2 regions of the Kitasatospora sp. NPDC058184 genome follow, and region 2 is predicted to be linked to the other one. Evidence: predicted binding sites of a transcription regulator. Region 2 holds the regulator's gene; the other holds the start of a gene.

Region 1 (4,412 bases), on a different contig from region 2:
CAGCGCCGTGGTCATGGTGATGCCGGCGCTCGGCCCGTCCTTGGGGATGGCCCCGGCCGGGATGTGCAGGTGCACGCCGCGGTCGCGCAGCGAGGTGACCGGCAGCTCCAGCTCCGCGCCGCGCGAGCGCAGGTAGGAGAGCGCGATGTGCGCGGACTCCTTCATCACGTCGCCCAGCTGCCCGGTGAGGGTCAGCCCGGTGCCGCCCGTCTCGGCGTCGGCCAGCGAGGCCTCGATGTAGAGGACGTCGCCGCCGGCGCCGGTCACCGCGAGGCCGGTGGCCACGCCGGGGACGGCGGTACGGCGCTCGGCCGGCTCCTGGGCGGACTCCGGCACGTGGTGCGGCCGGCCGATCAGGGCGCGCAGGTCCTCGGCGCCGACCGCGGCGGGCAGCTCGCGCTCGCCCAGCTCGGCCTGCGCGGCGATCTTGCGCAGCACCCGGGCGATCGAGCGCTCCAGGGTGCGGACGCCCGCCTCCCGGGTGTACTCCCCGGCGAGCCTGCGCAGCGCCGGCTCGTCCACGGTGACCTGCCCGCCGCCCAGACCGGCCTTCTCCAGCTGGCGCGGGAGCAGGTGGTCGCGGGCGATGACGACCTTCTCGTCCTCGGTGTAGCCGTCCAGCCGGACCAGCTCCATCCGGTCGAGCAGCGGCCCGGGGATGGACTCCAGCACGTTGGCGGTGGCGAGGAAGACGACGTCGGAGAGGTCGAGCTCGACCTCCAGGTAGTGGTCCCGGAAGGTGTGGTTCTGCGCCGGGTCCAGCACCTCCAGCAGGGCGGCGGCCGGGTCGCCCCGGTAGTCGGAGCCGACCTTGTCGATCTCGTCGAGCAGGACGACCGGGTTCATCGAGCCGGCCTCCTTGATCGCCCGCACCAGCCGGCCGGGCAGCGCGCCGACGTAGGTGCGCCGGTGGCCGCGGATCTCCGCCTCGTCCCGGACGCCGCCGAGCGCGACCCGGACGAACTTCCGGCCCATGGCGCGGGCCACCGATTCTCCGAGCGAGGTCTTTCCCGTTCCGGGCGGCCCGACCAGGGCCAGCACCGCTCCCCCGCGGCGGCCGCCGATCAGCCCGAGCCCCTGGTCGGCCCGGCGCTTGCGGACGGCCAGGTACTCGACGATCCGCTCCTTCACGTCGGCCAGGCCGGCGTGGTCGGCGTCCAGCACCGCGCGGGCGCCGGCGATGTCGTACGCGTCCTCGGTGCGCTCGTTCCAGGGCAGCTCCAGGACGGTGTCCAGCCAGGTGCGGATCCAGGAGCCCTCGGGCGACTGGTCGGAGGAGCGCTCCAGCTTGTCGACCTCCTTGAGCGCGGCCTCGCGGACCTTCTCCGGCAGGTCGGCGGCCTCGACCCGGGCGCGGTAGTCGCCCTCCTCGTCGGCCGGGTCGCCGTTCAGCTCGGCCAGCTCCTTGCGGACGGCCTCCAGCTGGCGGCGGAGCAGGAACTCCTTCTGCTGCTTGGCCACGCCCTCTTCGACGTCCTTGCGGATGGTGTCGTTGACCTCCTCCTCGGCGAGGTGGTCGCGCAGCAGGGCGAGCGCGTACTCCAGGCGGGCGACCTGGTCGGCCTCCAGCAGCACCTTGAGCTTCTGCTCGGCGGTGGCGAAGGGCGCGTAGCCGATGTTGTCGGCGAGCTCGCCGACGCCCTCGATCTGCGCCACCCGGTCGACGATCTGCCAGGCGCCGCGCCTGCGCAGCCACTGGGTGGACAGCGCCTTGTACTCCTTGACCAGCTCGGCGGCCCGGCCGGCCACCGGGGTGCCCACCGAGGACTCCGTGAACGGCGTGGTCTCCACCCAGAGGGCGGCGCCGGGGCCGGTGGTGCCGACCCCGATCCGGACCCGGCGCACGGCGCGCACCAGCGCGGCCGGCTCCCCGTCGGCCAGCCGGCCGACCTGCTCCACGGTGGCCAGCGTGCCGGCCGCTGCGTACGAGCCGTCCACCCGCGGGACCAGCAGGACCTGCGGCTTGCCGGCGCCGGTGGCGGCGGCCCGGGCGGCCTCGACGGCGGCGCGCACCTCGGTGTCCTTCAGGTCCAGCGGGACGACCATGCCCGGCAGGACGACCTCGTCGTCGAGCGGCAGCACGGGCAGGGTGAGCGGTGTGGACGTCGATGCCATGATCTCTCCCCAGTCAGTGAACTTGAGTCGACCTGACTAAGGCTTCACAGGCGCCGGATGTTCCCGGCCCCCTGTTCGCCGTGAGCGAACAGGAATCGGCGGGGAAAGCGCGGCACCCGACTTCGTCAAAAGAGCACCGGACACGCCTCGAAAAGTCCCGACGGGGAGCCCCGCGAGTCCGGGGAGGTCCGACCGGGCGACAGCGTAGACGCGCCTAACGCACAGGCGTCAGCGCGCCGCACGCACCCGCGCGGGCGCACCGCCCGCGGCCGTCGCGGCGGCCGGGCGCGGCCGGGGCGGGCGCCGCTCGGCCCGGCGCAGCCAGCGCCACAGCGCGACCCCGGTCAGCACCGCGGCCGGGTGCCCCACCCCGGTGATCACGTCCTTGTCGGTGGCGATCTGCTCGGCGATCATCAGCCCGGCGCCGCCCAGCGCGAGCAGCCGCCCGCGCCAGGAGAGCAGCCCGGCCACCGCGCCCAGGCAGGCGAGCACGCCGTAGCTGACCCCGATGTCCAGGTAGTCCATCGCCTCGGGCGCCATCCGCCCGGTCTCCACCGCGGTGATCACCACGCCCTGGGAGAGCAGTGTCGCCGCGACATGCCCGGCCGCGAACACCGCCGCGGCCCGGGCCGGGCCGACCCTGCGCTCCAGCGGGGCGAGGGTGAGGGCGAATCCCCACAGGTACGGCATCCACACCTCGCCGGCCACCCAGAACCCGCTCAGCACAAGGGCGCGCAAAGGATGCTGGAGCAGGTTGTGGCCGTCCGAACTGGAGGCCTCCTGCAGACGCTGGACGAGTTCCGGATCGGCGAGCCGGGCGAAGGTCGTGGTGGCTCCCACGACGGCGAGGTACCCGAGCGTGAAGGGCGTCCTCCGGGGCGTCGGCACCCGTTCCAGCAGCCATTCCAGGACGCCGGTGCGCAGCCCGAGGCGGAGCATTCCGTACGGCGCCCCCGCACTCCCGCACCCGTCGGCACCCCGCCCGAGTCCCGCCATGCCGCCTCCGCTCCACGCCGCAGCCACCGGCTCCCCGCCGGATGCCCAACGTACCGGCGCGCGCCGCGGATTCCGCCCGGCCGGGCGCTCACGTGGCCACGGTACGTCGAGGTTCTGAGAGGCACCTGAAAGAAGCCCGTGAAGACCGTCGCCGTAGCGGACCGCCGGATTCCCGACATTGGTCCAGACCTTCTCCCCATAAACGGGGCACCAGGGCCTCTGACCGGCGACTTGGCGTCAACTGCACTGCATACGTACCGTTACGCAGAGAAAATTCGACGGGTAAGGTATCGGCCCGTGCCCACTCGTGCAGTGGGTCCGAGGGCGGCCCGACAGCCGGCCCACGGGCCGGAAACGTCCGGTCCACCTGCCGGGAAGCATCCGCTGTCCGTACGCTGCGAAGTGCGCGGGAGAAGTGGGCGGCCGACCATCCGTCCTCGGCTCCCGATCGCGCGACGGGACGGCGGACCCGGCACAGTCCACGACGGAACAAGACTACGAGCGGAGCCCCGCCATCCCCACAGGTGGCCGGCCCGCAGCCCTGGGGGCGGTGGCGTGACCGTGACAGAGATTCAGCAGGACAACCACAACGCCGGCGGCACTGTGAGCAGCCAGCGCAGAGTCCTGGTGGTGGAGGACGAGCCCACGATCGCCGAGTCGATCGCCGCCCGGCTGGGCGCCGAGGGCTTCAAGGTCGCCGTGGCCCACGACGGCCCCGGCGCGGTCGACGGCTTCCACACCTGGCAGCCGGACCTGGTGGTCCTCGACATCATGCTGCCCGGCTTCGACGGCCTGGAGGTGTGCCGCCGGATCCAGGCCCAGCGCCCGGTGCCGGTGCTGATGCTGACCGCCCGCGACGACGAGACGGACCTGCTGGTCGGCCTCGGCGTCGGCGCGGACGACTACATGACCAAGCCGTTCTCGATGCGCGAACTGGCCGCCCGCGTCAACGTCCTGCTGCGCCGCGTCGAGCGCGCCCAGCAGGCCGCCCGCACGCCCGCGCTGGGCAGCCTGCGGTTCGGCGAGCTGGAGATCGACCACGTGCAGCGCCGGGTCCGGCTGGCCTCGGGCGACGTCCACCTGACGCCGACCGAGTTCGACCTGCTCGCCTGCCTGGCCGCCCAGCCGCGCGCCGTGCTCACCCGCGAGCAGCTGCTGGCCGAGGTCTGGGACTGGACCGACGCCTCCGGCACCCGCACCGTGGACAGCCACGTCAAGGCGCTGCGCCGGAAGATCGGCGCCAGCTGGATCCGCACCGTCCACGGTGTCGGATACGCGCTGGAGGCCCCGCTCTCCTAGGG
Region 2 (4,412 bases):
TGCAGATCCAGGTCTACCAGGGCGAGCGCGAGATCGCGGCGTACAACAAGAAGCTCGGCATGTTCGAGCTGACCGGCCTGCCGCCGGCGCCGCGCGGCCTGCCGCAGATCGAGGTCACCTTCGACATCGACGCCAACGGCATCATGCACGTCGGCGCCAAGGACCTCGGCACCGGCAAGGAGCAGAAGATGACCGTCACCGGCGGCTCCTCGCTGCCGAAGGACGAGGTCGACCGCATGCGCCGCGAGGCCGAGCAGTACGCCGAGGACGACCACAAGCGCCGCGAGGCCGTCGAGACGCGCAACTCCGCCGAGCAGCTCGTCTACTCGACCGAGAAGTTCATCGCCGACAACGCCGACAAGCTGCCGGGCGACGTCAAGACCGAGGTCGAGACCGCCATCGGCGAGCTCAAGGAGGCCCTGAAGGGCGAGGACATCGCGAAGATCCGCGAGGCCTCGGAGAAGGTCTCCACCACCGCGCAGAAGCTCGGCCAGGCGCTGTACGCCAACGCCGACGCCACCGCCGGTGCCGCCCCCTCCGGTGACTCCGCCCAGGCCAAGGACGACGACGTCGTCGACGCCGAGATCGTGGACGACGAGAAGCCCAAGGGCGGTGCGGCATGACGGACAAGCCGCAGGGCGGCAAGCCCGGCGACGACTCCGCCGCCGAAGAGGCCGTGATCAAGGCTGCCGAGGAGGCCGCCGCGGCCGGCAGCGGGGAGTCCGGTTCGGAGGGTCTCGCCGCCGCCAAGCGCGAGCTCGCCGAGCGCACCGGTGACCTGCAGCGCCTCCAGGCCGAGTACCAGAACTACCGCAAGCGGGTCGAGCGCGACCGGCTGACCGTCCGCGAGATCGCCGTCTCCAACATCCTGGAGTCGCTGATCCCGGTCCTGGACGACATCGGCCGCGCCCGCGAGCACGGCGAGGTCACCGGCGGCTTCAAGTCCGTCGCCGAGTCGCTGGAGACGGTCGTCGCCAAGCTGGGTCTGCAGCAGTTCGGCAAGGAGGGCGAGCCCTTCGACCCGACCATGCACGAGGCCCTGATGCACAGCTACTCCTCGGACGTCACCGAGGACACCTGTGTCCAGGTCCTCCAGCCCGGCTACCGCATCGGCGAGCGGATCATCCGCCCGGCGATGGTGGCCGTCGCCGAGCCCCAGCCCGGCAGCCAGGCGTCCACGGACGCCGAGGCCAAGTCCGCCGACGCGGACAAGTCCGACGGTGGCTCGGACAGCTGACAACCTGTGACGGGTGACAACCAGTGCGCTGCGGAGTCGTACGCCGGCCAGTACGGCGGCCGGCTCCGCAGCGCGCTGTCAGCAGTCGTGCTCGCAGCCGCTGTTGACAGCTCAGTGACGATGGACATCGGGAGGTGGCGTACGCCATGAGTGGCAAGGACTTTGTCGAGAAGGACTACTACAAGGTCCTCGGCGTGCCCAAGGACGCCACCGCCACCGAGATCAAGAAGACCTACCGCAAGCTCGCGCGCGAGTTCCACCCCGACGCCAACAAGGGTGACGCCAAGGCCGAGGAGCGGTTCAAGGACATCTCCGAGGCGTACGACGTCCTCTCCGACGAGAAGCGCCGCAAGGAGTACGACGAGGCCCGCAGCCTCTTCGCCAACGGCGGCTTCCGGGCCGGCGGCGGCCCCGGCGGCACCGGCAGCTACAGCTTCGACTTCGGCGACCTCTTCAGCGGCAGCCAGGGCGGCGCCGGCAGCGGGGGCGGCATCGGCGACGTCTTCGGCGGCCTCTTCAACCGCGGCGGCACCCGGCAGGCCCAGCCCCGGCGCGGCGCCGACGTCGAGACCGAGGTGACGCTCTCCTTCGAGGAGGCGGTGGACGGCGCGACCGTCCCGCTGCGGATGACCAGCCAGGCCCCCTGCCGCAGCTGCAACGGCACCGGCGCCAAGACCGGCACCACCCCGCGGGTCTGCCCGACCTGCGTCGGCGCGGGCACCGTCAGCCGCGGCCAGGGCGCCTTCGCGCTCTCCGAGCCGTGCAAGGACTGCCGCGGCCGGGGCATGATCGTCGACGACCCGTGCACCGACTGCCACGGCAGCGGCCGGGCCAGCTCGGCCCGCACCATGCAGGTCCGCATCCCGGCCGGCGTCCAGGCCGACCAGCGCATCCGGCTCAAGGGCAAGGGCGCACAGGGCGAGCGCGGCGGACAGCCCGGCGACCTCTACGTCACCGTGCACGTCGACCCCCACCCCGTCTTCGGCCGCAAGGGCGACAACCTCACCGTCACCGTGCCGGTCACCTTCCCCGAGGCCACGCTCGGCGCCACCATCGAGGTGCCCACGCTGAACGGCCCCGCCGTGAAGCTCAAGCTGCCCCCGGGCAGCGCCAACGGCCTCACCATGCGCGCCCGCGGCAAGGGCGCCACCCGCAAGGACGGCACCCGCGGCGACCTCCTCGTCACCGTCGAGGTCGTGGTGCCGCAGCACGTCACCGGCGACGCGCTGAACGCCCTCGAGCAGTACCGCGAGGCCACCGCCTCCGACGATCCGCGCGCCGCCCTCTTCCGGGCGGCGAAGGGAGCGTGACGACCAGATGTCCCCGATGAACCCGATCGACCCCGACACCCCGATCGGCCCCGGCCTCGGCGAAGGCCTGCCCGGCACCGGCCCCCGCCGCACCCGCCGCGCCGCCGCGTCCCCGCCGCCGTACGTCCTCACCGAGGACACCCCGGTGTACGTCATCTCCGTGGCCGCCGAACTGTCCGGCCTGCACCCGCAGACCCTGCGCCAGTACGACCGCCTCGGCCTGGTCTGCCCCGACCGCACCGCCGGCCGCGGCCGCCGCTACTCCGCACGCGACATCCAGCAACTGCGCGAGGTCCAGCGGCTCTCCCAGGACGAGGGCATCAACCTGGCGGGCATCAAGCGGATCATCGAGCTGGAGAACCAGGTCACCGCCCTCCAGTCCCGCGTCACGGAACTGGTCGACTCCCTGGAAGGCGCCGCCACCGCCCTCCAGCAGCGCGAGGCCGCCGTCCACGCCTCCTACCGCCGCGACCTCGTCCCGTACCAGCCCCCCACCCCGCAGTCCAGCGCCCTCGTCGTCTGGCGCCCCAAGCGCTGACCGGGCACCCACCGGCCGCCGGCCCCTCCTCTCGGGGGGTGCCGGCGGCTGCCGTGTGGTGAGAGAGTGCGGTCGCCGTCCCTCTCCGGGGCCCAATGGATCTGGCATGCTAAAAATCGTCCAGCGTCAGCGCTGATGGAACGCAGGTAGCACTGCAACGGCAAGGAGTCACGAATGAGTGGACGAGAGCAGCCCCTTGCCGCCGGCTCGACCATCCTCTCGGCGGAAGCACGCGAGCTGTATCTCGCCGTCGTCCGGGGTGACGGCAGTCTGCCGTCGGGTCCGAATTCCAACACCGATGATTCCGCACGGGACGAGCTGGTGAGGCTCGGACTTCTCGTCCCCGACGCCGATGACGCGGACTTCCTCGTGGCCGTCGATCCTGCGCAGCTCTCGACCAGTCTCAGCCATTCCTGGCAGCGCCAGGCGCTGGAACTCCTGTCCCGCGCGGTGTCCTTCCCATCCGAACTGCAGGAGCTGGCCCGGGAATTCCACACCCCGAATAACTCCGGGGGTTCGATAGAGCATGTGCGCGGGAAAGCCCTGATCAGGCAACGACTGGAGCAGTTCAGAGATTCCGGGTTCGAGGAGGCCCTGGCGCTCCAGCCTGGCGGCCCCCGCCAACCGGACCTCCTCGCCAGGATGATCGCCTACGACCTGAAGACGCTCAGCAGCGGTACCAGGATGCGGACGATCTACCACGCCAGCACCCGTTACCACCAGCCGACCAGGGATTACGTGGCGACGCTCGCGCAGGCCGGCGGCCAGTACCGGACCCTCGACGAGCCCTACACTCGACTCATCGTGATGGACCGGCGAGTGGCCGTGATCCCGATCGACGACGACATGAGCCTCGCGGCCTTCATCTACGACCCGGCCATCGTCGACTACCTCGCCAAGGAGGTGTTCGAGCAGTACTGGAGCCGCGCGCTCGAATTCGAGGGCGACCGGACGGTACCCCAGCAAGTGGTGTCCCGCCTGCGCCAGACGATCATCGACCAAATGCTCGAAGGCACCAACCACCGGGTGATCGCACGGCGCCTGGGAATCAGCGAACGGACACTGGCGAGACATATCGCCGAAATGCGGGACGACTACAAGGTCGACTCGCTGTTCCAACTCGGGTACGCGCTCGGCCGAAAGACTCAGGGCTCCGTCGACTGAACCGCCCGGCTACTTCCACCCGCATTCGACGAATTCACCAAAGAATTCCGCCCCCGCGACCACGCTCCCCGCCTGCCGCGTTCACTGCCAGGAGATGTCGTCCGCGATGGCAACGGCAGCCCTGCCGGCGGTCCCGTCCTGCGAGTCGGCGCCGATCGCGAGC

What was found. Region 2 encodes HspR, which represses chaperone genes until heat shock. Its sites were predicted from a motif close to TTGAGNNNNNNNNNCTCAA; they were not measured.
Region 1: a site for HspR is predicted at 2,138-2,156, ahead of lon (endopeptidase La). Genes of this name have one in related genera too.

What each region holds. Positions count from the first base shown of each region.
Region 1 covers NZ_JBHVVE010000004.1:299,379-303,790, reverse strand. The annotation lists gene lon (endopeptidase La) at 1-2,115, opposite strand, end outside; gene ACFVXH_RS09950 (rhomboid-like protein) at 2,344-3,054, opposite strand; gene ACFVXH_RS09945 (response regulator transcription factor) at 3,673-4,410, shown strand.
Region 2 covers NZ_JBHVVE010000005.1:27,949-32,360, reverse strand. The annotation lists gene dnaK (molecular chaperone DnaK) at 1-623, shown strand, start outside; gene grpE (nucleotide exchange factor GrpE) at 620-1,237, shown strand; gene dnaJ (molecular chaperone DnaJ) at 1,384-2,547, shown strand; gene ACFVXH_RS10895 (heat shock protein transcriptional repressor HspR) at 2,555-3,085, shown strand; gene ACFVXH_RS10890 (helix-turn-helix domain-containing protein) at 3,260-4,249, shown strand; gene ACFVXH_RS10885 (hypothetical protein) at 4,331-4,412, opposite strand, start outside.